DNA from 3 places in the Paraglaciecola sp. 2405UD69-4 genome. Region 2 is predicted to be linked to each of the others. Evidence: predicted binding sites of a transcription regulator. Region 2 holds the regulator's gene; each other region holds the start of a gene.

Region 1 (10,898 bases), on a different contig from region 2:
CAGATGTACCAACTCTTCCTTAATCTTCTGTCTAACGCGATAAAATTCAGAAAACCTGATGTCGCACCTATCATCACAATTGCTTACGAACAAAAGCAAATACCCGAAGACATCACTAAGATTTTGAGCGATTGGCATATCCTGACCATTACCGACAACGGCATAGGATTTGAACAAGAATTTGAAGACAAAATATTTGTTCCTTTTCAGCGTCTTCATGGTCGCTCTGAATACAAAGGAACCGGCATAGGACTTGCTGTTTGTCGCCGGATAGTCGAACGACACGGAGGTAAAATTAGCGCCACCAGTAAATTGGGAGTCGGCACAGTGTTTACTGTCACTATTCCCGCAGCCCCTATTCTTTTTGAACACACGGAAAACCAATAATGACTGAAGTAAATAAAAAGCCAATCACTATCTTAATGGCCGATGATGATGAGGATGATAGGTTACTAACCAAAGAAGCACTAGAAGAAAGCCGTGTACTAAACGATTTACACTGTGTTGAAGATGGCGAAGAGTTAATTAACTACCTAAGGCGTGAAGGCAAGTATGCTGATACTAAGCAATACCCTTGGCCTAGTTTAATTTTGTTAGACTTAAATATGCCCCGAAAAGACGGTAGAGAAGCCTTAAAAGAGATCAAAGCGGATCCTAACCTTAAGTCTATACCGGTTGTCATTCTAACCACCTCTCAACAAGAGGAAGATATGGTTAAAGGGTATGGACTAGGAGCGGCGTCTTACATCACTAAACCTGTTAATTTCGAAGGCTTAGTTAATCTAATGAAAGCCCTAGGTAAGTATTGGATTGAGTTTGTAGAATTACCCAACCAATCCTATTAAATTTACTAAGGCTAGCGGAATCAATATGGCAATGAAAAACGCGCGAATTCTTTTAGTAGAAGATGACGAAGATGATTACATCATTGCCAGAGACTGCCTAGAAGAGCTAGATGAGTATACCTTTGAAATAGATTGGGTAGCCACGCCCCATGAAGCACTTGAGCAGCTAAAGGGTAATCAACATGATATTTGCCTTTTAGATTATCAACTTGGTGCCTTAAACGGCCTAACGGTATTAGAGCATTCCACTGCAATTCGCTGCAGAGTGCCTATCATAATGCTCACCGGACAATCGGATAAAGTGCTTGATAAACTAGCACTAGATGCCGGAGCCGTTGACTTTATTGTTAAAAATGAACTAGATAGCCCGCGCTTCACAAGGGCAATTCGCTATGCCCTAGCTCGCCAAGAAGTTGAAAAAGAGCGCTTAGAAAGAATTAATGCTGAGACTAAAAGCCGCTCTAAAGATCGCTTTTTAGCACACCTTAGCCATGAGTTACGCACGCCATTAACCTCAATATTAGGCTATACAGAATTACTGCTAGGTAATCAAAAAGCTGAGCCTGTAAAAGATGAGCTTAATATCATTTTAAATAATGGTAAGCACCTGCTCAGCCTACTTAACGACGTACTAGATTTATCAAAGATTGCTGCTAAAAAGCTTGAGCTTAACCCCACCACCATCTACCTCAACAGCTTTTTGGTTGACATTTACACCCTGATGCAAGTTGCCGCAAACGATAAAGGCATAAAATTAAGGCTAAGTTCAATTACCCCCATACCGGATGAGATCTATAGCGACCCGACCCGTTTACGCCAGATACTGATTAATCTTATTTACAATGCCATAAAATTCACTGATATGGGCTCAGTTGAGATTGTCATTACATCAGAGCGTCAAGATGACCAGTATCAAATCCAATTTGACATAAAAGATACAGGCCAAGGAATACCAACAGAAAAAATAGATAAAATTTTCCAACCCTTTGAACAAGTGGAAGATATGGTATCTAGAAAAGAAGAAGGCGCGGGGCTAGGTCTGGCCATATCATCGGAGCTGGCAACTAAATTCAATGGCAGTATATCTGCTACTTCAACGGTTGGTGAAGGTAGCTGCTTTACTGCTGTGGTTAAATGCGGTGTTACCGCCAATAAACATTGCGCGCCTTTGTCTTTAACAAAGCAATTAGCCAACGATAAACAAACCTCTCTGCCTCCATTACAAGGACGAATATTAGTCGTCGATGATATTCCTGATATTAGAATGTTAATTGGCCATATTACTAACTCATTTGGTTTAACTGTGGATTTTGCTGAAAACGGTAAGCAGGCGCTAGATAAAGCTATCTTAAACTTAGATAACCATACTCCCTATGACGCCATTATTATGGACATACATATGCCCCACATGGATGGCAAAGAAGCCGTAGTCGCAATCCGCGACCAAGGATTTAGTGGTTATATCATCGCCTTAACCGCCGCCACCATGAAAGGCGTAGAACAGCAGCTAAGAACCCTTGGTTTTGATGGTGTGATTTCAAAACCAGTGGATAAAGCTTTACTTCACCATAGCCTATCTAAAGTACTAGCTCCGCAAAACGGACAAAAAGTTAGAGTAGAAAATGAAAAGTCTGAAGCAAATGAGGCAGATAACTCAACCCCATCACATCACATTATGTTGGTGGAAGATGATGTAGATGCAGCAGAAATCACTAAGCTTTTGCTAGAATCATTGGGCGCTAAAGTATCGGTAGCCCATAGCGCTGAACAGTGCCGAGCACTTTTAGCAACCGAAAAAAGATGGGATAAAATTTTACTAGATCTACACTTACCTGACGAATACGGCTTAGACCTAGCAAAGCATAGCCAGCTAACAAGCTACACAGATGAACTAATCATTATTAGCGGTGAAGACCTAAGCGAAGAGCAGCTTAAGCATGAAGGCATTAACAGAGCTTTGCTCAAGCCGTTAAATAAACAGAAACTCGCAACCTTAGTTACTTAAGTCCCGGTAACTTAACCCCAATACTTTAGCCCCAATAGCAATTTCGACCATTGTGTTTGGCTTTATAAAGGTTGCTGTCTGCTTCTTCTAACAACCAAATAGGATCTAGGTTTATATCTTCAATAGAATGGGGCTCACAACTGCTAATACCGATGCTCACACTCAAATATGGGTTACCTTCATACTCATGAGGTATGTGTAGACCTTGTAACTTTTGCAAAACCGCTTTTGCTACTTTTACTGCGCCTTCATGATCGGTATTAGGTAATAGTATGGCAAATTCTTCACCACCAAATCTTGCACCAAAATCTGAATCTCGGGCAGCTACCTGTTTAATCACATTGGCCACTTTCTTTAAGCACTCATCTCCTTCTATGTGTCCAAATGTGTCGTTAAAATGCTTAAAATGGTCAACGTCTACCATCAAAGCTGACAATGGCAAGTTATTTCGTTTCATTCTATACCATTCGCTTTTAAGCCTGGTATTGAGCTGCATTTTATTTGCTAACCCAGTTAAGCCATCAGTGCACGAAACCAACTCCAGTTCCTTGATACTTTTTATTAACTTCATGTAGTTGGCTATTTTGGCGTTAAGCAAAAACGTATTCACGGGCTTGACCATGCAATCTAACGCCCCGAGTTCTAATGCAATCAGCTGCGAATTAACAGAATTGGTTTCGGTTAACACTATCACAGGGATAAAGTTCAGCATTGAGTTAGAGCGAATTTGCCTGAGAGTCTCTACCCAAATATCTTTATCGTCTGCAGCATATAGAATGATCATATCCACATCTTCATTACTGCTTACCTGAAGTACGTCCTCAGTATGTGAAGCACTAACAACATTAAAGCTCTTAGCAAAAGACAATGATAGACATTCAAGAGCTCTTCCCGAGCCCACTAACAACAAGGTTTGGTCTAAGTCTCTATATACGCGACCTAGATAAGCTGACTCTTCAGCCTGTAAAATTTTGTTACTCGTTGCAAACATAATAAAGAATTCCTAAAAATTAGCCCTTAGCTTGGTAATCCATAATTGGCGAGGCAATATCTGCATTTTAACAACCCGTTGGCTTCATAACTTGCAAACCAATTAAAGTGGCTGACTAAAATACAATCTAACGTTCTACTTTCTGTTTCAGCTTTAGGATCAAATAAATTTGATATTACTCTTGAGAGTTTTTGCATATTGAAAGGTTCCTGCTTTAAAGAAAAAAAACGCACATTAAATGGGCGGGTTGAATAACAGCTATGTTCAGTTCTTAACCACCAGCTCATCTACTTTTATCAAACTGATGACTTCAGATACGCCTTCAGTGTTCTCTGCTATCGCTACAGCGAGATCTCGCTCGGACCCTGTTTGACTGACACCACTTAAGGTTACAACAGCATTTTCAACTTCTACTTCAATATCCAAACCACTAACCTCAGGCTCAAATAGCAAACGAGCTTTAACACCGGCTTCTAACTTAGAATCCTGCAAACTATTCAAAACTCGATTATCGTTAGTGCTAGTTTGCTCATCAGAACCTATGGTTAAGTTATTATCTACGACATACACACCATCAATTGCAGCCACTAACTCCTCTGCTAAGGCCTTCTCTACACTGCTATTTACTTTACCGGTAAGAATGACAACACCTTGATTAACATCTGTGTTGATATTGAAAGAATTTAGATTGCTATTAAAAAGTAAAGCAGACTCGGCTCTACCATCAATCCATGCATCTTTAGCTTCACCCTTCCATGTGTTTTTAGCCTGAATACCAAATGAGGTTGTACTAATAGCAGTCGCAAAAATGATTGTAAGTATTTTACGTTTCATAATGACCTCCTATTACAAGTTCACTTAGGCTTATGCTAGTTATATGCCACATAGTAACCACATGTTTTTAAAGGAAATTATTTTCAAGTAACTAAAAAGCAGGTTAAGATGTGTACCCATTTACACACAGAGTGTAAACATTTCACTGTGAGGTTTATCAAATGCTAGGCTCAAATTAAGCCCCATCGAAACGGTAAACTAATGGAAGTGAGAAATCAGCGGGTAGTTACAACAGTTCAGAAAGTAATGGAAATAATCGGGCCCAAGTAGAAATAGATTTAGCCTGTGAAGGTGATGCGCCTAGCATTGCTCCTGCAGAAAAAGCAGATATTAGCCCTTTGGGAGACCCAGCAAATGCCTTAGTCTGGCCCTTAGCAATATTCAACTTACGATTTACATACTGACTAGCGACAAGATAATCACTCTGTGCTTGTTCAAGCTGACGTTTCTGTTTTGATAATACGTTTAACATACTCATTCCTTATGGCTTTGCTTTTTATCAAACAACACCCTTAAAGTGGCATTAAGATTGATAGAGCTTTTTGCCTTTGAGAAAATTGAATAAACACAAACAAGCAACACACCATTACAAGCTATGATGGTCACCGGTATAAAAACCCAATGAGCGCCCAGTGCCACCAGCCCATAACCTATAGCCAAAAGCACAGTTATCCAAACCAATAAGCCAATCCCCACCAAAGTCATCAAACATAATGCACTGACTATGACAGCTTCTACTGAAAGACTCAGATCAGCGGCTACTAAGTCTTTTGCCAATCTAGCTTTCACCAAATAACCTTTAAAGACTTTTTCCCATGAGGAAAGTATATCTTGAGGAGCAGCATCACTGTGCTGCTCCTTTACTCTCGCTGATGCGGCTTCAGAGCCTTGGGCGGTCATGTTGTGAGCCTACTTACGTTTAAGTAAAGATGTTAGCAACACACCTGCAGCGAACGCGATACCCGCGGTGGCTAAAGGATTTTCTTTAGTGTATTTACCTACTGCTGAGCCATCCCAATACTCTTTAGCTTGGGCTTGCTTTTCACTTACATTGGCAGCTGTATCGCTGGCAGATTCTCTAAGTTTCTGCTCTAGTGATGCGCCATGATCAGCCAAAGTGTCAACAGATTCATGTAGTGTTTCTGTTACCTTCTCAGCAATAGGTGTAGTAGCAGTTTTACTTGCTTTCGCTTTCGTCGTTTGAGATCCAGAATTTGCTGTAGTCGCCATTTTGTTCTCCTAGTTTTGTTAACTAACCGAAGTACATTCCTCGGTAGTGACCTAACTAAAGCAACTCACATACCATTAAATAAAAGCTATACTTTACATATACTTAAAAAGAAAACTCGAATTTTACCGGTCCAATACTTTTACATCCGTGTAAATTATTCCCTCCTCAATGAAGTATTTGCTTACACAGCTAAGCAGTGACAATGTGCAGTTATCATCACAATGAAAGTATGCCGCTAACACTGTGTAAATGTTACATAGACCATGACTTTTTAAATCTTTAATTTATATTTTATTCTTTAAATACAACAAGTTAAAACAAGGAATGATTATTGTTTATAAAGCTTTATCTAATAACTGGAGCTTAGTATGGAAATAATAAACATAGAATCATTTTGGAGCCTAATTAACGAAAAGTTAATGGTTTGGCTAGAATCAGGTATAAAACACCTTCCGAACATAGTGGTTGCAATAGTTATCACTATTGTATTTTCAATTATTGCGAGGATAGCAGGGAGAGTATTAAAACAAGGGCTACACAGAGCCTTAGAGTCCCGGCAAATAGCAGACCTGCTTGCTGCAATATTTAAAATGCTGATCCTTGTATCCGGTGTCTTTATTGCCTTAGACTTCTTAGGGTTAAAAGGTACAGTCACTTCACTATTAGCTGGTGCTGGTATAGTTGGCTTAGCCATAGGCTTTGCCTTTCAAGACATGACAGAGAACCTAATAGCCGGTATTGCAATGGGGATTCGTAAACCATTTCAACTTGGCGACGTAGTGGAGTCTGATGGTGTATTCGGCACAGTTAAGACCATCAACTTACGTAACACTTTAGTTGAAACATTCTTTGGTCAGTTAGAAATCATCCCAAATAAAATACTCTTTAGAAATATTCTTACCAACTATTCAAGTACAGGTGTTCGAAGAATTGAAATTCCAATTGGTATTTCATATGGCGATGATCCTAAACGGGCCACCGAACTCCTAGTCAATGCTATTAACACATTTGACTTTGTGATCCGTAAGGAAGAAACAGCTGTTTTTGCAGAAGGCTTTGGTGATAGCAGTGTTAATTTATTGCTTTGGTTCTGGATAGACTACCCAGGAGAAACTGGCTTTATGCAAGCCAGACATGAAGCGGTAATAAAGGCCAAGCAAACACTAGAAGATGCCGATATTCTGATCCCTTTCCCAATCAGAACATTAGACTTCGGGGCTAAAGGAGGTGAGAAGTTAGATACCATGTTAAGTTCCAAGCACTCTGTTACCGCTAATGATAGCTAAACCTTGATTGTTTTGATCCTACTCAGCTTCAGCTGGGTGGGAATGCAAAAAAGCCAGCCCTCACTCATGTAAGGGCTGGCTTTTTCATATTAAGAAGAAGCTAACGGCTTAGTTAACTTTAAACGTTTACGTCAGTCACAACCTTAAGAGAACTAGGTTTTACAATAATATCAAGGGCAGAGGCACTGCGCGTTTCTCCGTCAATTACATAATCAATGGTACGATTTGCTGTAATTGAAACCTTTTTGCCTTGGCAAAAGAAACACTGTTGGCTTAGCTGCGTTCCAGCAATAGCATTTATTGCTAGCCCACCAAAATTAAAAAGCTGCTCTGCGGGCTCACCTTTAGAAGGTAACCAAGTCAAATCCATCTTACCGTCTGTTAAGTCTGGCTCCCCTCCACCTTGCGCCAAAATAGAACTAAAAGGAGCAGCATTGGCAATCACTAAGCTAGTGGTATGAATAGGCATGCTAGGTTTGTCATCCACCGTGAGGGTTAGTTCAAGGCCCTCATCTAGTTGTATGGCCTGCCACAAGCCTTGAATATAAGCCAGCTGACCTGACTCATTCTTGACTTTTCTACTTGCAGACTCAATCATCTTTTGACCAAGCCCTAATCCAACCATGAGTAATACTAGCTCTTGATTACACTCTAAGGTGTCAATTGTATGCAGATCACCCTTAATTATTAGGTCGCAACATCGCGAAATAGGTAATATTTTACTAGTTACACCAAATAGGACATGACAAAGGGCATTGGTGGTGCCCATTGGGATCATCCCGAGAGTGACATCTGTATGTACCAAAACTGATGCCACTTCGTTTATGGTTCCATCACCACCGCAGGCCACTATGGTTTGATAGTTTTCACTCAGTGCTTGTTGCGTTAGCGCTATTGCAGTGTCTTGTAGGCTTGTTTCAAATACCTGTACATCGAACTTAACTGAAAGCCTCTGTAGGATCTCTTGTTTATGAAGTAACCATTTGCCCGAGCCAGAAGCAGGATTGGCAATGATGGCAAGCTTTTCTTTGTTAATAAGCCCACCTTTATCATGAATCTGTTGCAACTTTCTAAGCTGTTTTTTGTTTAAATTGGCAGTTTTTCTGACCCCTTGAATTTTATTTAAAGCTTGCTCTACACTCCAGTCAGGATGCTTACTCAACAAGTAGGCTGCCATAACTAGCACTGAACGCCCCCGCCCTAATGCGCAATGTATCACTACGCCTTTATCTCTTGCCCTTTGAATATCAATCCAATTAATAGCGTGTAATAGTTGTGCATCGGTGGGGCTTTGATGGTCAAGCACAGGAATGTTTAAGTACTGCCACTCGTTATCTGACAGTACCCACCCAATACCACTAAATTCGGCAGTGACATCCAAAACACATGACACGCCATAACCACTTAGCTCATTCACATCTGATGGAAATAACCTACAAGCTAAATATAAATTTTCTTCGATTTTTTGTATGGGTGGAACAGAATCTCGTTTTCTAGCCCAGGTATTGTAGAACTGAACACCAATAAGAAAGGGGATAAATAACCAGCGGATCAACAAAGGAATAGAACCGTCATGATTCTTTTTAAAAACACTTGGCCGTTCCAATATGTAGGCTACTGTCACGCCAAGTAAAGAGATAAAGAGCCATAGAAACCCCAACTTTGTGAAAACATTGGGGGCAAGCCAGGTTGCAATGGCGGCGAATACAGTCAAGATTGCATAATAATAAGTGATATTCATAAGTCCCTCAGAGATCCGAAAATAGTAGATAGACTAAATTTAGGAATGCCCAACTGAGCTATAAAAACTTGAGCTGCACACCCAGACCGACCCTTTGTTGATGACGATTGTAATCAATTAGTGAGTCTCCATAACCATTGAAATATTGAAACAACAAATCGTAATTTGTTGTTAAAGGGTAAGTTAGGTTTAACTCAATACTACCTTTGTTATTGCTGGTTCTTAGGTTGTTTCTGACCAAAGCTGAAATGTTGGTCTTTCCCCAAGTTGTTCCAAAGCCTAATTCAATATTGCCTAGGTAGCGTGTGATATCTGGGTTGTCATCGCCTGTGGCACTAGTAGGCGTTTCTTTTTCATCTTCAGGAATTCGGTACCAAGTTTTAATGTAATAAAAAGATGTGTCATCACTGAATAAGGCTGAAGCAAAAAGTCGGTTCCAGCTTCGAGATAACACGTTTGTCTGGCCATTAGATTGGTGATTAATACCGGCTTGAATATTATTAAACTTAAACCCAAGGATGGATAACTCATTCTGCCAAGAGTAATACACCTCTGGTTCATAATTTGTTTCTCTAAATGGTTTGGATACTTCTGAGTTATAAACCTGCCAAAAGGACTTTAATGTAAATCCCATATACAGACCAGATGTGGTGCCCTTCTCTATATATAAAGGCAGCTTCATACTCACCTGATACTTAGCTTCAAAGTTATCAACATTTGAGCTATCTAATCCATCGACAGTTACAGCATTTGGGTTGGTGGCATAGGTAAAAGGTAGAAAATAATTACGCCTATGCTGGGATATGGAAAAGGGGTTAGCAATCGCCTCTTTCACCGAATCGCTTTTTACATCGAGTATAGATTCGGTATTTGCTATTACTTCTTTTTCCGTTTCAATCATTTGAGAATTAACATCTTGCGCATATGTCTGAATAGACACAAAACCGCCAATGATAAGACTATAAAATTTAAGTATATTTTTATTCATGCTTTTTAATCCACTCTTTAACCATGTATGTTTTGTTGGAGCACTTTATGTGTAAAAGAGAGCGTCACACTGAATTTTCAGACCCAAATGACTATTAACCATTACCCATAAAAAAAGGGCGTAACGCCCTTTTTATTTACGAATAACCTTGATTAACAATCAGTGTCTTCAGCTTTTACGCCTTCTTTTAGCTCTTCACATGTATCTTCAACAGCGTTACCTGCATCCGTTACTGCGTTATCAATTTTTTCACCAGCATCTTCTGCCTCTCCATCACATGATGACAAAGCAAATACAGCTGTTAATGCTAATAATGTTGTAGTAATAGTTTTTAAATTTTTCATGATTTTCTCCGTTAAATTAAAATAATAAATCTGTGTTTTTCTCTAAACTAAATTTTTGGTTTACGTCCACGTAATGCATTAAAAATCAATGACAACACCAAAAGTACAACAAAGATAAAGAATAATATTTTGGCGATACCTGTCGCCGCTCCTGCAATGCCACCAAAACCGAATACTGCGGCGATAATTGCAATAATAAAAAAAGTTAGCGCCCAACCTAACATAATGACTCCCTTTTAAATATGTGAAGAATGTGTGGTTCAGTTATCTATATGCGACATCTGTTCCAACTCCAAAAATCAAAATAAGTCGTTGTTTTAATTGAATAAAAAATAAAATAGCGCCAACTATTAGAATTTAATTAGGTAAGTTAAATGTAAAACTTACACTAGAGGTGAGAAATAATTTCGTGAAAATCTGTACACAGCTAATAGGTGGTAGGCTCAAACACAAAAAGCCACACATTTCTTAGGGGAGATACGAAAAGTGGGCCTCATACAGCCCACTTTTTTTAAACATTTACGCCTTATTGAAACAGCTAGGCTTAAAACTCATAACTCACAGACAAACGAATGTCTCTGCCTGCTTCATATGGGCCAATGACAGAAGCAAATACCTCACTGTAATCTCCCA
Region 2 (10,898 bases):
GTGATAGTTGTGAGTATTACACTGCCCGCTAAGGCAGGATCTATTTTTAATTTTTTCATGAGCATGGGTAAGGTAACCCCTGCTAATCCTGCAGCTACCATATTGATCATCATTGCAAATGCTATGACAGCACCTAACATGAAGTCTTGTTTCCAAATAGCGATGACCGAAGCAATAAGTACAGCCCAAATAATGCCGTTCAAAAAGCCAATGGCTAATTCTTTACTGATTAACCACCTAGCATTGGCAGAACTTACATGCCCTAGGGCCATACCCCTTATCACTAGGGTGAGAGTTTGATTACCAGCAACACCACCCATACTAGGTACTATTGTATTTAAAATAGCAAGTACCGCTAATTGGCTTAAGGTTGCCTCAAACATATCGCTAACTGCTGCAGCCATTAAGGCAGTAAATAAATTTACTCCCAGCCAAATAGAACGGCGTTGGGTACTTTTTATTACAGGCGCAAAGGTATCTTCTTCATCTTCTAGCCCTGCCATGCTCATCATGGAGTGTTCAGCGTCTTCTCGAATGATATCTACAACATCATCTATGGTGATTCGGCCTACTAATTGATTGTTTTTATCTACCACTGGGGCAGATAACCAGTCATAGCGCTCAAAGAGATTGGCAACTTCACCGTCATCCATATCAACAGGAATTGCTTCTGAGTCTTTAATTAGCGTTTCTACTGGAGTGTCGGGAGCAGCGGTAATTAATTTTGTGAGGGCAACGCCACCCATGAGCTTGTCCTCACTATCGACCACGTAAAGGGTATCTGTGTGCTCGGGAATATCACCTTTTAAACGTAGATATCTTAAAACCACATCAACATTAATTTTGGGACGCAGTGTGATGGCGTCTGTGTTCATGATAAAGCCAGCTGTGTCTTCACCATATGACAGGCCGAGTTCAGCTCTTTGCCTATCCTGTTCATCCATAGCTGCTAAAATGTCTTGTGAGACAGCCTCAGGAAGGCCTCGTAGGGTGTCTACTAGGTCATCCGTATCCATCTCCTCTAACAAATCGGATACCATATCTGGCTGCATGGTATCTAATATGCCATTACGAACGTCTTCGGATAACTCCTCTAGCACATCACTATATAAACTAGGGGAGATAAGCTGCCAAATATCTATTCGGTTGCGGCTTGGGCTTGATTCCAATAAAAGAGCAATATCACAGGGTTGTAGGCTTTGTAACAACTCTGTGGCGAGGTCGTTTTGGCCAAGCTGTAATGCTTCGTTTATAGCATGACGTTGGCTACGAATGCTTTTGGATTCAAAGGTGTCTGGCATAGTTAACGTATATGTATCCAATATTGAGGGTTAAAAAGAAACAGTGTTACAAGGGCTCATAACGACAAATAGTGTAATGGATGCACGGCCTTTGGTCAGTACATATTTACGCACTTTTTATACAGTATGATGAAGCTAGCTTTATCTAGGAAGTTAATCACTTCCTATCTCTTTAAATAAGAAAGTAGTTTTATTTATTGTCTGGGTCCTCGGCAACCTCTTTTAATTCGCTTACTTTAATTTTTAGCTGTTCTATTTCAGCGTCAATAAGTTGCTGCTTATCTTTCTCTGCATGCTTAAGGCTCTCTTTTAGCTGCTCGATTCTTTGCAACATATCGAGCCTGTCATTTTCTATTTGTTGAGCTTGCTCTGCTTTATCGAAAATCAAGTCTTCAGCAATAGACTCATCTTTCACCTTTTTAAATGCAGGAGAGTGAGCAATCATGCGTTTAGCATCAGGACCTGCATGTTGGCTAATGAAATTAGGAGACATAATTTCAATATCGTTATCATGCAAGCAGTCCAATACATACTTATGTAGATTGGAACGTGCAGTTAGCAGGTTTTTAACTTCAACGAGCAAACCACTGATTTTGTAGCTAACAGAAAAATCTCCTAGCTTGGTTACATGGACAAAGCCGTCCTCAAGGCCACTTTGCTCGGCTGCTTTTAACAATAATTCCTCGATACGACTATGATGTAAGTCGTAGCCTAAGGATAACTCAACAGAAATAATGGTACCGGAGCGGCGTACTACAGTGACCGCATTAGTGATCAATATACTGTTTGGGATAGACACCAACTCTCGTGACTCTGTTTGCACCTCACAATCGAATAAACCCAGCTCAGTGACACGGCCAAAAGTACCATTGATGCGAATAAAATCACCTGTGCCAAATGGTTGAGTAAAGCGAAGTAGGGTACCGGCGACTAAGTTCCCGAATATAGTCGTAGAGGAAAATGCTAATAATCCAGATAAAACTAAGCCTATCAAGCTAAGGATTTGTATCTCAAGATTTTCCTTTAAGGGCAGTGAAATCACCACACTGATTAAGCCCACAAGTAATAGCAATAGCGTTACTACTTGGCGAGAAAAGGTGTTTTCATTGCCTTTATGCTGTTGCCTTATGAGCATGAGCTTTTGACTTAGCCAAGTTACAAAGCCAAAAAAACATAAAGTGACTAATGCGGGCAGCCAATCCATTAATAGGTTATCACTTAGGTCCACAAAATTTACCTTTTAGATACATGTCTTCTTATGGGCTTATCCTATCACTAAGCGTCAAATTAGTCGCTTTAGTAAGAGTGGCAATCAGGTTTTTGAATGTCTGCTAGTTCGGGGAGATACTTTTTAAATTTGCTGGGGTAAAAGTTGAATTGGGATGCGGAGGCAGCTAGCTCTTTTTTAACAGATAAATACTCGTTTACTCATCTTCATTGAAGCGAGTTGCCACTAATATTTCCACTGCATCTAACGCCTCTTTGGCGTCTGGTCCTTCACTCACAAATCTAATCTCTTTGCCTTGATTGCCTTCTAGCATCATTAAACCAAGCACACTGTTAGCTGAAGCGGTTTTTTCGCCAAGATGCAAAGTGATCTCAGCATCAAACTTATTGGTTAACTGAACCAGTTGCGTGGCAGCTCTAGCGTGAAGTCCAAGCTTGTTGACAATCAGTAATGTTTTCTCGAATGTGGCCATAGCGTTCTTCTTTGTAAGGCTTAGCGATTTAGTTCGCGATGCCGTATTTGTACATCAGGATGTGAGTCTGTAAATGCTTTCGCAAGGGTTTCTGCCACGTAAACTGAGCGATGTTGTCCACCTGTACAGCCAATGGCAATGGTGACATAGCTACGGTTGTTTCTTTCTAAGTGGGGGAGCCAAGTGGATATTAGATTTTGAATTTGCCAAATAAACTTAGTCACGATTGGCTGTGAGCCTAGAAAAATTTGTACTGGGGCATCTAAACCTGTGAGATGTTTTAGATCTGGCTCCCAATGGGGATTGGGTAAAAATCGCCCGTCAAACATATAGTCGGCATCTTTTGGTGTTCCATATTTAAATCCAAAAGATTCAAATACCAATACTAACCTTGAACTCTTTTTGCCTAAAATCCTTTCTCGCACTAGTTCTGCTAACTGATGTATCGATAATTGGTCTGTATCTAAATATAAATCAGCTCGCTCAGCGATAGGGGCAAGCAGTTGGCTTTCTGCCTGAATTGCAGCGGATAAGGATTTATTTTGTTTTGATAATGGGTGTAATCGTCTTGTTTCGCTGAAGCGTTTTATTAGAATATCGTCGCTGGCATCAAGGTAAAGAATGGTCACATCCCAAGATTCCGGTAGATAGTTAAGAATTTCTACTAGTTCATTTGGATCTTTAGGGAGGTTTCGAACATCAATGCTAACAGCTACTTGTTGGTATTCATCTACTACCGTGTGAATTAATGTGGGGAGCAGATTAACTGGGATATTATCGACGCAATAATACCCAAGGTCTTCTAGAGATCTTAGTACTACAGACTTGCCAGAGCCAGAGCGACCACTAGTAATGATAAGTTTCATTCGACTACAGCCTTGAATAGTTCTTCGTCTGTAGTGGCGGCACGCATCATTTTCAGCGTTTCTTTATTTGTTAGTTTTTCGGCAATTGCCGATAAAGTACCAAGGTGTTCTGAAGCTTTATCTGTGGGAACTAATATTGCAAAAAAAACATCAACAGGAGCATTGTCTATAGCTTCATAGTTGATAGGCGTTTCGCTGGTAACAACTATTGCAATCACCTCTTCTAGATTTTCAAGGCGCCCATGGGGTAAAGCTATGCCATTGCCAATCCCTGTGCTACCCATTTTTTCTCGGCACATAAGGCAAGATAAAATGGTGGCTTGATCTATTTCTAGTAAGTGTTGACTAGCAATATCACTGATATGTTCCAGGATTCTTTTTTTACTTGCTCCCTGAACTGCACACAAGGTGCAGTCAGGGTGAAGGATATCTTTAATTTCCATTGGCATATTCTAATTGTTGTAAGGAATTTAAGTTAGTGGCGTTGTAGCTTTTCCTTGTACTTTAACACCTGTCTATCGAGCTTATCTATTAATCCATCTATCGCAGCATACATATCAGAATGTTCTGATGTTGCGAATACTTCAGTACCACTGAGGTGCAAAGTTGCCTCTGCTTTTTGGGTTAGCTTTTCTACATTTAAAATGACGTGTACGTTATTGATATGATCGAAATGCCGTTCCAACTTAGTGAATTTGGTGTCGACGTAGTTCTTCAAAGAATCTGTAATATCTACATGATGACCGGTAAGGTTAATTTGCATATCGCCTTTTCCTTCTTTAATGCGCCTATAGTAGGCTCTTACGTTGATTTGACGGGGGTATCATTAAGGACTCCCGATATTTTGCTATTGTCCGCCGCGCGACCATTATGCCTTGGTCGGCCAACAATTGAGCAATTTTACTATCACTTAGTGGTTTACTGGGCATTTCTGCTGCGACTAGCTTCTTAATTAAAGCGCGTATAGCCGTAGAAGAACATTCGCCACCTGTTTCTGTGGCAACGTGGCTTGAGAAGAAATATTTAAGCTCAAAGATACCACGTGGTGTGTGCATATACTTTTGAGTAGTAACTCGTGAAATGGTGGATTCATGCATGTCGACCATTTCGGCAACATCATTTAACACCATAGGTTTCATCATTTCTGGACCATGCTCGAAAAACCCCATTTGCTGCTGAACTATGCAATTAGAGACTTTAAGTAGGGTGTCGTTACGACTTTCAACACTTTTTATAAACCATTTAGCTTCTTGGAGATGCGAGCGAATAAACTGACTGTCAGTTGAGCTTTTTACACTCTTGCTCATGGCCGCATATTGCTGATTTACATTAAGTTTTGGTAAGCTGTCTGGGTTGAGCTCTACTGTCCATCGGCCGTTCTTTTTGGCAACCGATACATCTGGAATTACGTATTCAGATTCACCAGTAACTATGGCTGTTCCTGGTCTTGGGTTGAGAGTTTGTAGTAAGCGCATTGCTTCACGTAATTCGTCTTCTTTCATGCGGGTTTTGCGCATTAAGGTTCGATAATCTTTACTACCAATGAGATCACAATAGTCGGTGATCAACATCTTGGCTTCTTCTAACCAAGGTGTATCAGGAGAAAATTGGTTTAGTTGAATAAGTAAACACTCTTGTGCGCTTCTCGCACCTGAGCCAATTGGATCAAACATCTGAATACGCTTTAACACGACTTCAACTTCATCCAACTCTATTTCTTCATCGTCCATGCTGGCTAGCACTTCTTCTGTACTTATCGTTAAATAACCAGCTTCGTCAATAGAGTCAATGATGGCCATTGCTATGGCGACATCTGTTTCACTGAAGTGAGTGAGGCGCATTTGCCACAGCAGGTGGTCTTGAATATTGTCTGTGGTTTCCCCTTGAAACACAGGTTCATCATCACTGGCTGAGCCTGAACTCGATGAGGATGATGTTGGAGCTGGGGCAGATGATGCACTTAGGTATTCGTCCCAAGTGCTGTCTAAAGGTAAATCTTCAGGGATATCATTATTTTGCAGAGCATCGCCAGCTTCTACGCTGTCAACGTTGACTTCTTGTTGCTCGCTTAATTTCTCTGCTGAGTCAGCAGAGTGGTTGGTTTCAAGTGCTTTATCGCCACTGGCATTGTCGTGTTGCTCTTCAACTTCAAGTAATGGATTTGAATCAAGGGCTTCTTGAATTTCAGTTTGCAAATCCAAAGTAGACAACTGCAACAGCTTGATAGCTTGCTGCAACTGAGGTGTCATTGTGAGCTGTTGGCTAAATTTTAACTGTAAAGAGGGTTTCATTCACTTCTTATATTTAATGTAATGTGTTTATCAGCCGAGTTAACGTATGTGCTAACTATAGCCTGAATTGTTCACCTAGGTATACATCTCTTACACGTTGATCACTTAAAACATCTTCCGCCGTACCCGACGCAATTAATTCACCGTGACTAACAATGTAAGCTTTTTCGCATACATCCAAGGTTTCCCGTACATTGTGGTCTGTTATTAAAACACCTAAACCACGGTCTCGTAAATGTTGAATTATGACTTTAATATCGTTAACTGATATAGGATCAACCCCTGCAAAAGGTTCATCTAAAAGTATAAAATCAGGATCTGCTGCTAGTGCTCTTGCTATTTCTACTCGGCGTCTTTCGCCACCTGATAAGCTCATTCCTAGACTATTACGAATATGATTGATATTGAATTCATCTAGTAGCGCGTCTGCTTGTTGTTCCCTTTGTTCTTTAGACAATTCTTTTCTAGTCTGCAATATTGCCATTAGGTTTTGGTATACAGTGAGCTTTCTAAATATTGATGCTTCCTGTGGAAGATAACCTATACCTTGCCTAGCACGCACATGCATGGGCTGTAAGGTTAATTCTTGTTGATCAATATAAATGTCACCTTTATCTAAAGGTACTAAACCTACAATCATATAAAAAGTGGTAGTTTTTCCCGCACCATTTGGCCCAAGTAAACCAACTATTTGCCCGGTTGAAACCTCTAGGCTAACGTCCCGTACTACTTGTCGAGACTTGTATGATTTTGCTAAATGGCTAGCTTTTAATAAGGCCATTAAGGTTGTTTATCCTGTTGTTTTTTTGCGTTTGACTTTTCTTTGGAGACGGGCTGAAAAGTTGTAATGACTGGCACGCTGCCTTGTTCGTCACCTTGAGCAATAATTTGTTCAAGTTCCATATTAAACACAATAGATTCACCTTTCACGCTACTTGCATTTTGTTCAATCTGCGCTCCACCTGACAAAGACAGTGCACGTGACTCACGCTTATATTCAATTCTGTTCGCTTTTGCGGTGACAATACTGCCGTCTTCTTGTTGTTGGGAGTACTCTGCTGGATTGCCCGTGGCAATGAATATTTCTTTGCCGTCTCCAGCACTTGCATCAATCTCTAATTCATCAGCTTTAAGCTCTAACGAGCCTTGTTTTATCACAACATTCCCTTCATGGAATGCTTTTTTAGCGATCCCGTCTGCTTGCTGATATAAAGAAGACAATTCAATCTTTTGATTAAAGTCATCTTTGCCGGCTACACTCTGCGCTGAAAATAGCAACGCAGCCAGTAAGCTAGCGTGACGCAGTAGGTTGATATACGGTTTTGACATGGTTAAGTAACTCGTATTTTTGGGTTTCTAAGTTTGCGGTAAAACCATTGCTATTAATGACATAGTTCGGGCCAATAATCTCTACAGCCTGATCAGAATACATGGTCTTATCTGTTAAGTTTACTTCGATAAAGTTAGTGCGAATAGTTTGTACATAGCCTTCTTCACTTAAGCTCGTCACTTTTACGTCTGTTTCAAATTGTAACCTTTGATCTTCGTATAGCGTCCCTTCTTTTGCGTCTACTTGCCAAGAATGTAACGTTTGAGCATATAACAAATAACTTGGTTCCTTGAAAAGTGTGAAGCCTAGTAAGTCATAATTCTCCATTTTTTCAGCATATACCTGATGGTTAATCTGCCCAAACTTGTCGTACAAAGTGCTCTTCATTTTATTGGCTTGATAGTTTGGTATCCAAGCTTCTTCAGTTTCGGGTAAGTTTTCTATTTTTTCCTGTTCTAGCCAAGCAGGTAAACTCAGTCCTAAGGCAAGGCTAAACAAAACCAATATACAAATCGTTAGGCGGCTCATACGCTAGCGCCATGAATATTGGTAAGTTGCCCTTTAGTTAGCAGGATTAAATCACACACTTCTCGAACAGCGCCAAATCCACCTTTCGTTTGTGTAACATAATCTGCAGTGCTTGCCACTAATGGGTGACCGTCATTGACACAGATATTTAGGCTTGCTGCATTGAACATCCCCATATCTGGCATATCGTCACCAATGGCAGCGGTTTGTTCGGCTTTTATGCCTAACTCTAATTGTAAGGCTTCAAGTGCAGGTTGTTTATCTTCACAGCCTTGCAATATATGTTTTACACCTAAGGCTGTCATTCTGGTTTCAACCATTTTAGATTTGCGGCCAGTAATCACAACCACATGAATTCCTATGTTCAAGAGAGCTTTGACCCCGTAGCCATCTCGGGTATGGAAAGCTTTTAATTCTTCGCCGTTTTGGCCCATGTATATACGACCATCTGAAAATACTCCATCTACATCACAGGCTAATAATTTAATTTCTGAGAGCTTTTCAAATAGTTGTTTTTCTACTTTTCCGTAGGGTGTTTCGATTGTCATGGTTAAATTATTCCAGCTTGAAGTAGTAGTTGCATATTTATTGCGCCCACAGGTATGCCTTCTTTGTTTGTGACAAATAATGAATTAATCTTGTGTTTTTGCATTAATTTCAATACTTCTGCAGCCAACATTTCCGAAGAGGCAGTGATGCTGTTTTTTGTCATAATGTCTTTAATGGCAACCTTATGTACGTCTATTTTATTGTCTAATACTCGCCTTAGGTCACCATCAGTGAAAATGCCCAGTAGCTTTCCAGATGCATCTACAACACCCGTCATACCAAGGGCTTTTTTAGATATTTCTACCAGGGCTGTGCTTAAGGTTTGATCTGGTGAAACCAAAGGCAAAGCTTCATGTTTTACCATGATATCGTCAAGCTTTAACAATAGTCGTTTACCCAAAGAGCCGCCAGGATGAGACATAGCGAAGTCCTCAGATGTAAAACCTCTCGCATCTAATAGGGCTACTGCAAGGGCGTCGCCCATGACTAATGTGGCGGTGGTGCTGGATGTTGGAGCTAGCCCAAGAGAACAGGCTTCTTTTTCAACTTTTACGCAAAGTTTAACGTCAGCATATTTCCCTAAAGCACTATTAACATTAGATGTCATTGCAATAATAGTAACACCTAGGCGCTTTACAACTGGTACTAATGCCAATAGCTCTGCGGTTTCTCCTGAGTTGGAGATTGTGAGCAGTATGTCTTGTTCTGTGAGCATTCCAAGGTCACCGTGATTGGCTTCCGCTGGATGCATAAAAAAGGCTGGCGTACCGGTACTTGCAAGGGTGGCAGATATTTTATGGCCTATGTGCCCTGATTTACCCATACCAGACACCACCACCTTACCTTTACATGCCATGATGAGTTCACAGGCTTTGGTAAAGTCGTCATCAATATACTGAGTTAACTGTTCAATCGCTTGTTTTTCTATTTCTAACACTTGAAGTGCAGATTGTTTAAATTTTGTCATAGGGATATCTAACTAAATAACAAAAATTGATAGCCAGCAAAGCAGGCCAAGAAACATAAACCTTCTACTCGGTTAATGCGCCTCGAGCCTCTAAAATTAAAGCTAAATATAATTAACAATAAGGTGAGCCCAAGCATAACAAAGCCATCTCTACTTGCTGCATTGATGTCAATTTCTCCTGGGTTTATTAGGCCTGGCATAGCAAGAACGGCTAAAATATTGAAAATATTAGATCCAATTATATTCCCTAAAGCTAAGTCGTCTTCATTTTTGAGAACACCAGCGATACAAGCTGCTAATTCAGGTAGGCTAGTGCCTATAGCAATAATGGTTAAACCTATAACTAATTCACTTAAACCAAAGTATCGAGCAATTATTTCTGCAGAGCCAACCATATAATGGGCGCTCAGAGGTAACACTATCATTCCAACTATTACCCAAAAAATAGCTTTGCCGGTGCTAACATCGGAAGGGATTTCGTTTTCTGTTTCTGGCTCCAGAGGATCGCCTTTGTCCATATTCAAGGACATCCAGGTTAACCCACCGATAGTGATGAAGAACAACACAATAAGGATAATGCCTTCAAAGCGGGTAAGTATGACGTCAGATAAGAAATACACAGCCAATATAGATACAAGCAGTAAAATAGGCATTTCTTTTTTCAGGGTGCTAGAGGCAATCGATAAAGGCTTTAACAATGCAGTAAACCCAAGTACTAAGGCTATATTTGTTATATTAGAACCGAGCGCATTACCAACGGCTGTGTCTGTCACTCCGTTAAATGATGCTGTTGCGGCAACCATAATTTCTGGAGCAGAGGAGCCCATTGCTACAATAGTTAAGCCGATTATCATGGGCGAAACGCCAATGTTTTTTGCTAAAGCTGAAGCGCCGTAAACAAACCTATCGGCTGACCAACTTAATACAATCAACCAAACTAAAAAATATCCCGCTTCAAAAATCACAAAAGCTCACTTCTATTAGTAAAACAGTTCAAACACTATAATCTTCAATTGTCGCAAAAAGAGATTGCTTTGCATATGGAGTTAAACATAAATATTTTGCAACTTTTCTTTTAAGGGGGAGGTCTAGTAATGTAACGAACAGAATGTTCCAACCTTAAACTTGGGGTTAGGTGCAAAAGGTGTATTTGAAGGTGTTTTGTTACCTTGCTGATGAAATTGAATATACCTTGTTACTTTTTCTCTTTGTTATTCGATTGAGAAACCTAATACAATATACCACAGTCTAGTAAAAACATTTAAACACCTACTTAAAATTGGAACATTGCCATATCAATGGAAAATTTGATTGAAATAGATAACCTAACCTTTAGCCGTAGCGGTCGGATCATATACGACAATAT
Region 3 (10,898 bases), on a different contig from region 2:
CTTGTTGCTTGGTGGTTACCAAGTGGTTGAGGCTGATAGCGGAGAGCGAGCGTTAATAATTTTATCAGAACAGTCAGTAGATTTAGTGGTTAGTGATATCCAAATGTCGGGTATGAGTGGCTTGTCTTTGCTTAAAAATATCAAAAATAAGCATCCTAATCTTCCTATTCTCTTAATGACAGCTTACGCAACGATTAATGATGCAGTACAGGCTATGCGCGATGGAGCCACAGACTATTTGTCTAAGCCCTTTGCGCCAGAAGTTCTGCTTAATTTAGTGGGGTGTTATGCTCCAGCCCATAAGGTTGAGTCACGAACCCCTGTTGTTGATGATCCTAGTAGTTTACAACTTTTGACGCTTGCTAAAAAAGTAGCTACATCAGAAGCCACCGTCATGGTGCTCGGCCCCAGTGGTTCTGGTAAAGAGGTATTGGCAAGATATATTCATGATCAGTCAAATCGCAGTAAAAAGACGTTTGTGGCGATTAATTGTGCTGCTATTCCAGAAAACATGCTTGAAGCCACATTATTTGGTTACGAAAAAGGTGCTTTCACTGGAGCATTACAAGCTTGCCCCGGTAAATTTGAACAAGCTCAGGGAGGCACCATCTTACTTGACGAAATTAGCGAGATGGACCTTAGTCTACAGGCCAAGTTGTTAAGGGTGCTGCAAGAAAAAGAAGTGGAAAGACTAGGAAGCCGTAAAACTATTGCCCTTGATGTAAGGGTTATTGCTACAAGTAACCGCAACTTAAAGCAAACTGTTGACGCAGGTGAATTTAGAGAAGATTTGTATTATCGCCTTAATGTGTTTCCTCTGACTTGGTTACCGCTTGATAAACGAGCTGGAGATATAGTGCCTTTAGCTGAGCATTTAATCGAACGGCATTGTCAAAAATTAGGTAACGCAATACCAAAACTAACTGCGGCTGGTCGCAGCAAGCTATTGCAGCATAGTTGGCCAGGTAACGTGCGTGAGTTAGAAAATGTCATTCAACGGGCGTTGATTTTGTCTGATGGCACTCAGATTGATGCAATCGATCTTATGATAGAACAAGACTTATCGACAGGGACCCGAACGTTTGAGACTGAAGTCATTGAGGAAGACAGCAGTAAATTAGGATCTGAGTTAAGACAGCAAGAACATCAAATTATTTTAGATACATTACAAAGCTGTAAAGGTCGCCGTAAAGATGTGGCGGAACGTTTAGGAATAAGCCCACGAACATTACGCTACAAGTTAGCAAAAATGCGCGAAGTTGGAATTGACTTACCAGCTTAATATTTTTTGTTGTTTAAGGTTTAGCCAGCTTAAATATTAGCCACCATGATTGGTGGCTTTTTTATACCTACGTCTTTGTGCTAATTGTCAAGAATATGACACCCGAATATACACTTCTTAAATTCGTAAGTTATTGTAATTTATATGAAATATTTTTTTGGATAGACTTGGTACTTTGGCACTCAGCTTGCTAATTACAAAGATATAGTGTTTCAAAATAAAGTACATCACCAGCATTGGGAGTTAGTCATGGATATAAAAGCACAGTCACTCTATCAAGAACTGCAAGGCATGGCCGAGCAGACAAAAATAGGGCTTGGTGATCCTAACTCACTGACGACTAATCCATCTTCTCAAAATTTTGCAGAGCTATTGAGCCAAGCTGTTGGTACCGTAAATGAAATGCAACTTGATTCAAAAGATAAAGCTATGGCTTTCGAGATGGGCGATAAGAGCCTTAGTTTAGCTGACGTAATGATCGCTAAAGAAAAAGCCGGTATCGCGTTTGAGGCTACGATTCAAGTAAGAAATAAAGTACTTGATGCCTACAAACAAATAATGAACATGCCAGTTTAGGAGTTAGGTTTTGGCTGAAGCTGCGGGTACAGAATTAGCAATGAGCGATATGAATACAGATTTGTATCCTAACGACTCAAGTGCAGAACAAAAATCAGGTTTTATGGACTCTGTTGGCAATGCCGACATGGTGCGCCAAATCACTTTGATTGTAGCCTTAGTGATTTGTGTTGCTATAGCGGTGCTTATTTTTCTTTGGGCGCGAGAGCCAGATTATCGTCCTTTAGCAAAGATGGAGACTCAGGAGTTAATAGAAACACTAGATTATCTTGATCAAGCTCAGATAGATTACCGTTTAGAAGGCAATGTTATTTATGTTAGTGCTGAGCAATATCAAAGTATAAAAATTGGTATGACTAGACAAGGTATTTCCCAAGGGGAGTCTGCTGGTACTGATATTATTATGCAAGATATGGGGTTTGGGGTGAGCCAGCGTGTTGAGAAAGAGCGCTTAAAACATGCCAGAGAAAGACAAATCGCCAGTACAATTGAAGAAATAAACTCCATTGCCAGAGCAAAAGTCTTGTTAGCCCTACCCAAAGAAAATGTGTTTGCAAGGCGAGAGAAAAAAGCCAGCGCCACTGTAGTAGTCACTAGTAAACGTGGATCAATGATTTCTACGGGCGAGGTCAATTCGATAATTGATATCGTAGCTTCTTCCGTTCAAGGTTTAGAGCCAGAAAGAGTCACAGTGAGTAACAGTAATGGTCGCTTGTTAAACTCAGGCTCTCAAGATGCCGAAGCGGCTCGTTCTCGAAAAGAATATGAGTTAGAAAAAAAGCGTGAAAGTGAGTACCTAGAGAAAATTGACTCTATTCTTATTCCAGTATTAGGGATTGGCAACTATACAGCACAGGCCGATGTCACTATGGACTTTACGTCTGTAGAGCATACGCAGCGCAGTTATAATCCTGATTTACCTGCTATCAGAAGCGAAATGACAGTTGAAGATAACAGTGTAGGTGGCGTGATAGCAGGCATTCCTGGTGCCCTGACTAACCAACCTCCGTTGGATGCAAATATTCCAGAACGTGCCAACTTTAACTCAAGTCAACAAACTACACCTGGTAGAAACCATAAAGAAGAAACTCGCAATTACGAATTAGACACCACAGTCAGCCATACTAAGCAGCAAGTTGGGGTTATTCGCCGTTTAAGTGTTTCTGTGGCCTTAGACTATGTTTCAACTATCGCAGCAGATGGTACCGAAACAACCGCGCCTAGGCAGCAGGCAGAGTTATTAGATATACGTCGTTTACTGCAAGGCGGTATTGGATTTGATGTAACCCGAGGAGATTCTTTAGAAGTGGTAAGTATTCCCTTTACAAGGGAGGGAGACTTTGAAGCCGTTGATGTTCCATTCTGGGAAGACCCTGTATTCCTACCTATGATTAAACTAGGTGGGGGCATCTTTATCATCGCACTGTTAATTCTATTTGTGGTGAGACCTATGGTGAGTAAACTGATTCACCCAGAAGAGATCAAGAGTAATGACTTGGATGCAGATGAGGGCTTAGATTTAGGGGATGAAAATATTAGCCTATTAGCTGAAGAGTTTGATGAATCTCAAGTTGGTTTTGCGGCAGACGGTACTTTCATGCTACCTGATTTACACAAAGATGAAGATGTACTAAAAGCTGTTAGAGCATTAGTGGCAAATGAGCCAGAGTTGTCGTCTCAGGTTGTTAAAAATTGGATGATGTTAGATGATTAAGGTGTGGTTCAGTAAGCGGGATATTGAGGGCTAGATTGTGGATGAAGAACAAGAAACCGGTGAAGTAGGCTACGACGTTGGAAAGTTAGAAGGCGTTGACAAAGCCGCTATCTTACTACTTAGCTTATCAGAAGAAGATGCAGCACAAATTCTTAAACACCTTGAACCTAAAGAAGTACAAAAACTAGGGCAAGCTATGGCTTCAATTGAAGACATGACCCAACCTAAAATTACTGCTGTTCACAAAAATTTTATCGAAGAAATCCAAAATTACAGCACCATTGGATTCCAAAGTACTGACTTTGTTAAGCGAGCTTTAACGTCTGCATTAGGTGAAGATAAAGCTGCTAACTTAATTGATCAAATATTGATGGGCTCTGGGGCGAAAGGCTTAGACTCGTTAAAATGGATGGACTCAAAACAGGTTGCCAGTATTATTCGAAATGAGCATCCGCAGATCCAAACTATTGTTATGTCTTACTTAGATGCTGAGCAATCAGCTGAAATTCTGAGTCAATTCCCTGAGAAAGTCCGCCTTGATCTAATGATGAGAGTCGCAAACTTAGAAGAGGTACAACCGGCAGCATTACAAGAATTGAATGAGATCATGGAGAAACAGTTTGCCGGTCAAGCTGGTACCCAAGCGGCGAAAATGGGAGGGCTCAAGTCTGCTGCTGATATCATGAACTACCTAGATACTAATATTGAAGGTCAGTTGATGGATGCTATCCGTGAGCAAGATGAAGAAATGAGTCAACAAATCCAAGATCTAATGTTTGTATTTGACAATCTTTCTGAAGTGGATGACAGAGCAATTCAAGCCATACTCAGAGAAGTGCAGCAAGAAGCACTGCTCAAAGCGATAAAAGGGGCTGAAGATGAACTCAAAGACAAGATAACTAAGAATATGTCTAAACGTGCCGCTGAAATGCTTATTGATGATTTAGAGGCCATGGGGCCGGTTCGTATCAGCGAAGTAGAAACGGCTCAAAAAGAAATTCTGTCTGTTGCCAGGCGTTTAGCTGATTCAGGTGAAATCATGCTAGGCGGTGGTGGCGGTGATGAGTTCTTATAAATGTCTACTGATTTTTTTGGAGAAACAGTATGACTGATGATGAATTAGATGAAGAGTTTAAAGCTTGGGACTTACCTTATGTAGAATCGCAGGTAAACAAAGCAGATTTAGAAAAAACCAACGCTTTGAACCGAAAGTCTGATTGGAAATACGAACCGCCAGAGCCTGAAGTAGAAATTCTGCCACCTACTGCTGAAGAAATTGAAGAAATTAGAGCCGCAGCCCATGCCGAAGGGTATGCTGATGGCCACAAAAAAGGACAAGAAGAGGGATTTCAAAAAGGCTTAGAAGATGGCCAAAAAGAAGGATACAGCAAAGGCCTAGAAGAGGGAATGCAAGAAGGCTTGGCAAGTGGGCAAGAGCAAACACAACAAAACCTAGCCAGTTGGGTAAGCTTGATTGAGAGTATTCAACATCCTGTTAGCAAAGTTGAAAAACAGCTAGAGCAAGAGTTGGTGTTATTGGCGGTAAGTTTAGCCAGAGGCGTAATTCGTAGTGAAGTTAAAACCAACGATGACCTTATATTTCAAGCCCTTAGTGAGGGGTTGAAAGTACTACCCATCCAAGAAAAGCATTATCAAATCCATTTACATCCAAATGATATTGAACGAATAAACAACCACTTTTCTGAAGAGGAAATTACAAAGCACAGATGGGATATCATTGCATCTCCTGAACTATCAGCTGGCGGGTGTGAAATAGTAACAGATACTAATGCGGTGGATATCACAGTTGAGCGCAGGGTAAGAGACGTTATTGATAAGTTTTTGCTAGAGCAAGGTTTAAGTCATTTAGCAACCAGCGCAACTGACGAGTAACTCTTAAAAATGTTAGAACGGATAAAAAAGCTTAAGAATCAAATTCCCCATGCCCCTGTGGTTGCCAGCGGAAAATTGGTTAGAGGGATTGGTTTGACTCTAGAAGCTGTGGGCTGTCAAATGCCAGTAGGCAGCCAATGTTTAATACAAACTATAGAAGGTGAGATAGAGGCTGAGGTGGTTGGGTTTGCAGAAAATATTACTTATCTTATGCCCACCGAAGCAGTAAAAGGTATCGTACCTGGCTCTAGAGTGATGCCTTTAAATAGAGAGCAAGGTTTAGCTGTTGGTATGGGGTTATTAGGCCGTGTGGTTGACGGTAACGGGCAGCCCCTTGATGGCCTAGGTCCTATCGATGCCGAAACCCGTGTTCCACTGACCAAACCCCCTATGAATCCTCTGATACGCAAACCCATCACACAACCTTTAGATGTCGGCGTCAGGGCGATAAACTCTGTTATTACAGTTGGATCTGGGCAACGTATGGGGCTTTTCGCAGGTAGTGGTGTTGGTAAAAGTGTATTAATGGGAATGATGACCCGAGGGACGACTGCAGATGTAGTGGTTGTAGGCTTAGTGGGGGAAAGGGGCCGAGAGGTAAAGGAATTTATTCAAGATATTTTGGGTGAAGAAGAGCGGAAAAAAGCCGTTGTCGTTGCCGCTCCTGCCGATACTTCTCCTTTGATGCGCCTTAAAGGGTGTGAGACGGCCATAACTATTGCTGAATATTTCAGAGATAAAGGATTAAACGTTTTATTACTAATAGACTCTTTGACCCGTTACGCTATGGCGCAAAGAGAGATTGCCCTAGCTGTTGGCGAGCCGCCGGCTACAAAAGGATATCCGCCTTCTGTATTTGCAAAGCTTCCAGCATTAGTTGAGCGGGCAGGTAATGGTGCTGAAAACCAAGGCTCTATCACCGCATTTTATACTGTGCTAACTGAGGGCGATGATCTGCAAGATCCGATTGCTGATGCTGCGCGAGCTATATTAGACGGGCATATAGTTTTGTCCCGCGATTTAGCAGACTCAGGCCACTATCCAGCTATTGATATTGAAGCATCCATTAGTCGTGTGATGCCCATGGTTGTGTCTGAAGAGCATGTATTAAGAGCAAGGCGTATTCGCCAAGTGTATGCAACGTATCAACGAAACAGAGATCTTATTAGCATAGGAGCTTATACAAAAGGCACGGATCCCCGAATTGATTTATCTGTTAATGCTGAGCCTGCTATCAACGCGTTTTTGCAGCAAGGTATGACGCAGGTTTTGGATTTTGAACATAGCACAGCAGACATGCATACCTTAAGCGGTGGGCTAGGTACCGGGTGATTAATTTTATATTGATACTGAAGAGGCATGCGGATGTCTAAATCTCAGCTTGATCTGGTGGCTCAGTGGGAGCGCCAAAAAGAGCAAAAAATGGTGGAAGATTTTCGCCAAGCACAGCAATTTGCCCAGAGTAATAAACAAAAGCTATCTGGATTAGAGAACTATCGATTAGATTATCTTAGAGAAGTACAACAAAAAGCTAAAAATGGAATTGGGAGTTTAACCTTTGGGCAACACCACCAGTTTATTGGCAAGTTGGATAAAGCCTGTGAGATGCAAACACAAGCTTTGAATAAAGCGTTGATAGTCGCAGATCAAAGGCGTTCACAGTGGTTACAGCAACAACGTAAACGAAAAGCCGTTGAAATGTTGTTGCAGAAGCAGCAGCTAGCCAAGCAAAAAAGAGAAGATAAACAAGAGCAGGCAATGCTCGATGAAATGTCACTGCAAAAATACCTTCGTAAGTAAATCCTTTTTCATTATTTTAACCTTTTTATAAATTGGAATACTCTTTGCTGTAATAGATTTGAGTTTCAATTTATTTTTACCTAAAAGCATTTAATTCTTATATTTTTGATTAATGATTTATATATAAGCTGTTGAAATTTAAGTGTTTATAGGTAGCCCCATGATAATGAGGTTAAGGACGTTATAATGATGCAACAAGTTGCCACTACTAAATCAGAACTTGCCGCTTTTGCCAGCGGAGCTGAAACTAGCAGCCAGCTAGAGTCAAATACTAAAGAGCAATTTGGTTTATTGCTAAAAGGTCATCAGAATGACCATGGATATAGTAATTCAGCTCGCTCGGCGTTTGATAATGCCCGCGAGCGTGCTGATGCAACTCCAGACAAGCAAAAGAAGGTGAGTACTGATTTAAGCAATAGTAAAGCGTCTAAAACTGCTTCAGTCCTAGATGAAAATACTCATGTCACCAAAGACGAATTTGAGAACAGCCAAAAAACCAAGCAAACCTCGTCAGGTGAGGCTGTTGAATCAACAAAAGTAGAGCTTGAAGGTCACAGTGATGCAAAGGCTTTAAAAAGTGGTGAACATGATGTGTTACCCAGAGACTTTGATATTGAGTCTGAAGTGAATGGAGAGAGTAAATCTGATGCGGAATCAGACATTATAAACGTGGACCAATGGGTTGATCTGGTTGGTAACTTGCAAGGATTAGGGCGAGATAGTTTAGTTCAAAGTGATGGCAAAAAGTTAGATAAGCAGGTTAATGATGAAAATGTAGCAGTTAGTATGCTGTCTACCTCTAATACAGAAGAGATTGACGCAACGAACAGCAGCACTGATATAGCTATTAACCAAGAAGATACCTCTGAGTTAGTAGATATAGGCAGGGGCGAAGTAAGTGAGCATTTTGTTAATCAAAAACTTATTTCGAAAATACTCAGTGAAGTAGAGCAAGCGCCAAGGGATAAAGAAATAAGTAAAATAGTCTCTGAAATGCTAGATACGCTAACGCAAGATGATGAGGGTGTGAGTGATGATTTAGTCATTGCAACTGAAACCTCACTCGATCTTTCAAAGAACCTTAATGATAAAATAGACGCTGAGCACACTGTTGCGGATTTAACAAAAGAGGTAAACAAAGCATTATTTGTTGATCTATTGCAAGAAACCGAAGAGCTCAACCTTGATGATTTAGCTGCTGATGATCTAATGACTACTGAATCACTCACTCCTAAAGCAGAGATATCTCAAGTAACTACAGCTATTGAAACAAGCGTTGCTGAAACAATCGATGTCGCCTCAACAACTGATGGGGCAGAGCAGCCATTTGTGGCTGATATTATTGACAGTGAGACAGACCTGGCTGACACGGCTGCTATCCCCGTAATAAACACAGCAAGTTTACCTGTCGAAACTAAGCAATCTGATGTGAAGAAGCTACTCGATTTACCTAGTTCCAAATTAAATAAAGTACTAGAGAACATAAGTCATCGAGTAATCGATACTAGTCAGGGAAATTCAGTTGACTTAACTGAGCAGAGTCAGGCTACAGCGCAGCAAGTGGCAAGTTCGCTGACTGCAGATTTTCCAGTAGGTGGGGAGTTAGCATCAAAAGAATTTGTAGCAGCACTTAAAACTGGGTTACAAGAATTTAAAGAGCAGCTTTCTAAAGGGCGGGAGCCAGGTATTGACTTAAAAGCCCTAATTGCCGAGGCTACCACAAAAGTAACAGATCAAAGCGTTGTCAATAAAGCTGCTATTAGTGCTGACACTACCGTTAATAGTGTTTCTCAGGTTATCGACTTTGCGAGTAGCCTCAGCCAGGCTTTAGAGCATAATCAAAATCAGTCATTTAACAGTTATGCTAGAGAGGTTGCCCAAATTCAAGGGGAGCAAAGTAAGCAAGTTCAACTAAGTCAGGTTGAAACTAAGCTCGATAAAGCAATCAATATTACCAAACCAGAAGGACATCAACAGCTAGCTGAAAAAGTACGCTGGATGGTAAACACTAAAAACTTAGTTGCTGATATTCGGTTAGATCCCGCTGAATTAGGCTCAGTACACGTTAAGGTCGCAATGTCTGGAGATTCAGCAACAGTTAACTTTGTAGTTCAGTCTCACCATGCACGAGATGCGGTTGATTCTGCTACGCCTAGGTTAAGAGAAATGCTTGCTGATAAAGGAATTGAGCTGGGGCAGTCCTCAGTGCGTCAAGATAGTGACAATCAGCAACAAGAACAAGGAGAGTTTGCAGGTAACGGGAGTTCAGCTGATAATAAAACTGAAGAAGTTGAGGTACCAGAAAATATAATATCGCAGCAAAAAATTGTAAACGGTGCCCTTGGTGGTGTTGATTATTTTGTCTAAAGCTAGGTTAAAAGTATAAAGCACATTGCCAAATTTTATTTGGACCCGATAATAGGCAGCACAGTTTAGAAATTGAGAGAGATAAATGGCTGAAGAAGAATTACAGATGGAAGAAGGCGGCAAGAAAGGCAAGTTGATTATCATCATCATTGCTGTTGTTGTCTTGATAGCTGGTGGCGGGGCTGCCTATTTTTTTTTGATGGGCTCAGATGAGCCTGAGCCGGTTGCAGAAGAGGCCGCTGCTGGCACAGATTCTGCTTCTAGTGAATCAGGTGACAGTACAGCATTAGTGAAAACTGGAACTGCCTTGTATGTGGCAATGCCTAGGCCATTTACATTTAATGCGCCGGGGGCAACTCGCGATAGATACGTAGAGATTAAAGTACAATTAATGATGCGCGGCTCTGATAACGAAGAGCAAGTAAAAATGCACATCCCTTTGATTGAGGGCTCATTGCTAAGAACATTTAGCACAGCTAATGCTGATGATTTAGCTACAGAGGCAGGAAAAACCGCAATAAGAGCTAGTGCTTTAAAAGCCGTCCAAAGCACAATGGCTGATGTTAGCGGTAACCAAACCGTTGAAGAAGTTCTGTTTACAGGCTTTGTAATGCAGTAAATAGCATTGATTAAATGAGAGAATTAGATTGAGCGATTTATTATCCCAAGACGAAATTGACGCGCTACTTCATGGTGTCGACGATGTAGAAGAAGAGGACGTATCAGAAAGCGTATCCGAAGGATCTGCTATGGAATACGACTTTTCCTCGCAAGATCGTATCGTCCGTGGGCGTATGCCTACCCTAGAAATCGTGAATGAGCGGTTTGCTAGGCATATGCGTGTGAGTCTTTTTAATATGATGCGTCGCTCTGCTGAAGTCTCCATCAATGGGATCCAGATGACTAAGTTTGGCGAATATATTCATACTTTATTCGTTCCAACAAGTTTGAATATGGTTCGGTTTCGCCCATTAAAAGGGACGGGCCTCATCACCATGGAGGCCAGGCTCGTTTTTATCTTGGTTGATAATTTTTTTGGTGGTGATGGCCGTTATCACGCCAAGATAGAAGGTAGAGAGTTTACCCCAACTGAACGCCGTATCATCCAAATGTTGCTTAAATTGATCTTTGAAGATTACAAAGAAGCTTGGGCACCTGTTATGGATGTTTCTTTTGAGTACCTTGACTCGGAAGTGAATCCAGCTATGGCGAATATTGTCAGCCCCACTGAAGTGGTGGTGATTAGCTCGTTTCATATTGAACTAG

The links. Region 2 encodes sigma-54, which starts transcription at its own class of promoters, with help from an activator protein. Its sites were predicted from a motif close to GTTGGCACGNNNNTNGNNT; they were not measured.
Region 1: ACMUMK_RS03635 (BON domain-containing protein) is a predicted target of sigma-54. The motif match lies at 4,708-4,726, and genes of this name have one in related genera.
Region 3: fliE (flagellar hook-basal body complex protein FliE) is a predicted target of sigma-54. The motif match lies at 1,457-1,475, and genes of this name have one in related genera.

The regions. Positions count from the first base shown of each region.
Region 1 covers NZ_JBLIXM010000001.1:805,732-816,629, reverse strand. Annotated here, with positions in the region: gene ACMUMK_RS03655 (sensor histidine kinase) at 1-387, shown strand, start outside; gene ACMUMK_RS03650 (response regulator) at 387-845, shown strand; gene ACMUMK_RS03645 (response regulator) at 871-2,850, shown strand; gene ACMUMK_RS03640 (diguanylate cyclase) at 2,876-3,841, opposite strand; gene ACMUMK_RS03635 (BON domain-containing protein) at 4,106-4,675, opposite strand; gene ACMUMK_RS03630 (hypothetical protein) at 4,902-5,147, opposite strand; gene ACMUMK_RS03625 (hypothetical protein) at 5,150-5,575, opposite strand; gene ACMUMK_RS03620 (DUF883 domain-containing protein) at 5,585-5,905, opposite strand; gene ACMUMK_RS03615 (mechanosensitive ion channel family protein) at 6,275-7,192, shown strand; gene ACMUMK_RS03610 (diacylglycerol kinase family protein) at 7,311-8,933, opposite strand; gene ACMUMK_RS03605 (phospholipase A) at 8,992-9,921, opposite strand; gene ACMUMK_RS03600 (hypothetical protein) at 10,074-10,265, opposite strand; gene ACMUMK_RS03595 (DUF1328 domain-containing protein) at 10,313-10,489, opposite strand; gene ACMUMK_RS03590 (TonB-dependent receptor) at 10,810-10,898, opposite strand, start outside.
Region 2 covers NZ_JBLIXM010000003.1:147,872-158,769, forward strand. Annotated here, with positions in the region: gene mgtE (magnesium transporter) at 1-1,301, opposite strand, end outside; gene ACMUMK_RS12845 (mechanosensitive ion channel domain-containing protein) at 1,492-2,529, opposite strand; gene ACMUMK_RS12850 (HPr family phosphocarrier protein) at 2,726-3,001, opposite strand; gene rapZ (RNase adapter RapZ) at 3,022-3,867, opposite strand; gene ptsN (PTS IIA-like nitrogen regulatory protein PtsN) at 3,864-4,310, opposite strand; gene hpf (ribosome hibernation promoting factor) at 4,343-4,630, opposite strand; gene ACMUMK_RS12870 (RNA polymerase factor sigma-54) at 4,656-6,158, opposite strand; gene lptB (LPS export ABC transporter ATP-binding protein) at 6,214-6,939, opposite strand; gene lptA (lipopolysaccharide transport periplasmic protein LptA) at 6,939-7,487, opposite strand; gene lptC (LPS export ABC transporter periplasmic protein LptC) at 7,450-8,016, opposite strand; gene kdsC (3-deoxy-manno-octulosonate-8-phosphatase KdsC) at 8,013-8,564, opposite strand; gene ACMUMK_RS12895 (KpsF/GutQ family sugar-phosphate isomerase) at 8,567-9,532, opposite strand; gene ACMUMK_RS12900 (calcium/sodium antiporter) at 9,541-10,497, opposite strand; gene ACMUMK_RS12905 (ATP-binding cassette domain-containing protein) at 10,831-10,898, shown strand, end outside.
Region 3 covers NZ_JBLIXM010000002.1:904,573-915,470, reverse strand. Annotated here, with positions in the region: gene ACMUMK_RS10460 (sigma-54-dependent transcriptional regulator) at 1-1,282, shown strand, start outside; gene fliE (flagellar hook-basal body complex protein FliE) at 1,532-1,858, shown strand; gene fliF (flagellar basal-body MS-ring/collar protein FliF) at 1,869-3,572, shown strand; gene fliG (flagellar motor switch protein FliG) at 3,610-4,647, shown strand; gene fliH (flagellar assembly protein FliH) at 4,677-5,465, shown strand; gene fliI (flagellar protein export ATPase FliI) at 5,475-6,797, shown strand; gene fliJ (flagellar export protein FliJ) at 6,831-7,265, shown strand; gene ACMUMK_RS10425 (flagellar hook-length control protein FliK) at 7,452-9,632, shown strand; gene fliL (flagellar basal body-associated protein FliL) at 9,718-10,251, shown strand; gene fliM (flagellar motor switch protein FliM) at 10,280-10,898, shown strand, end outside.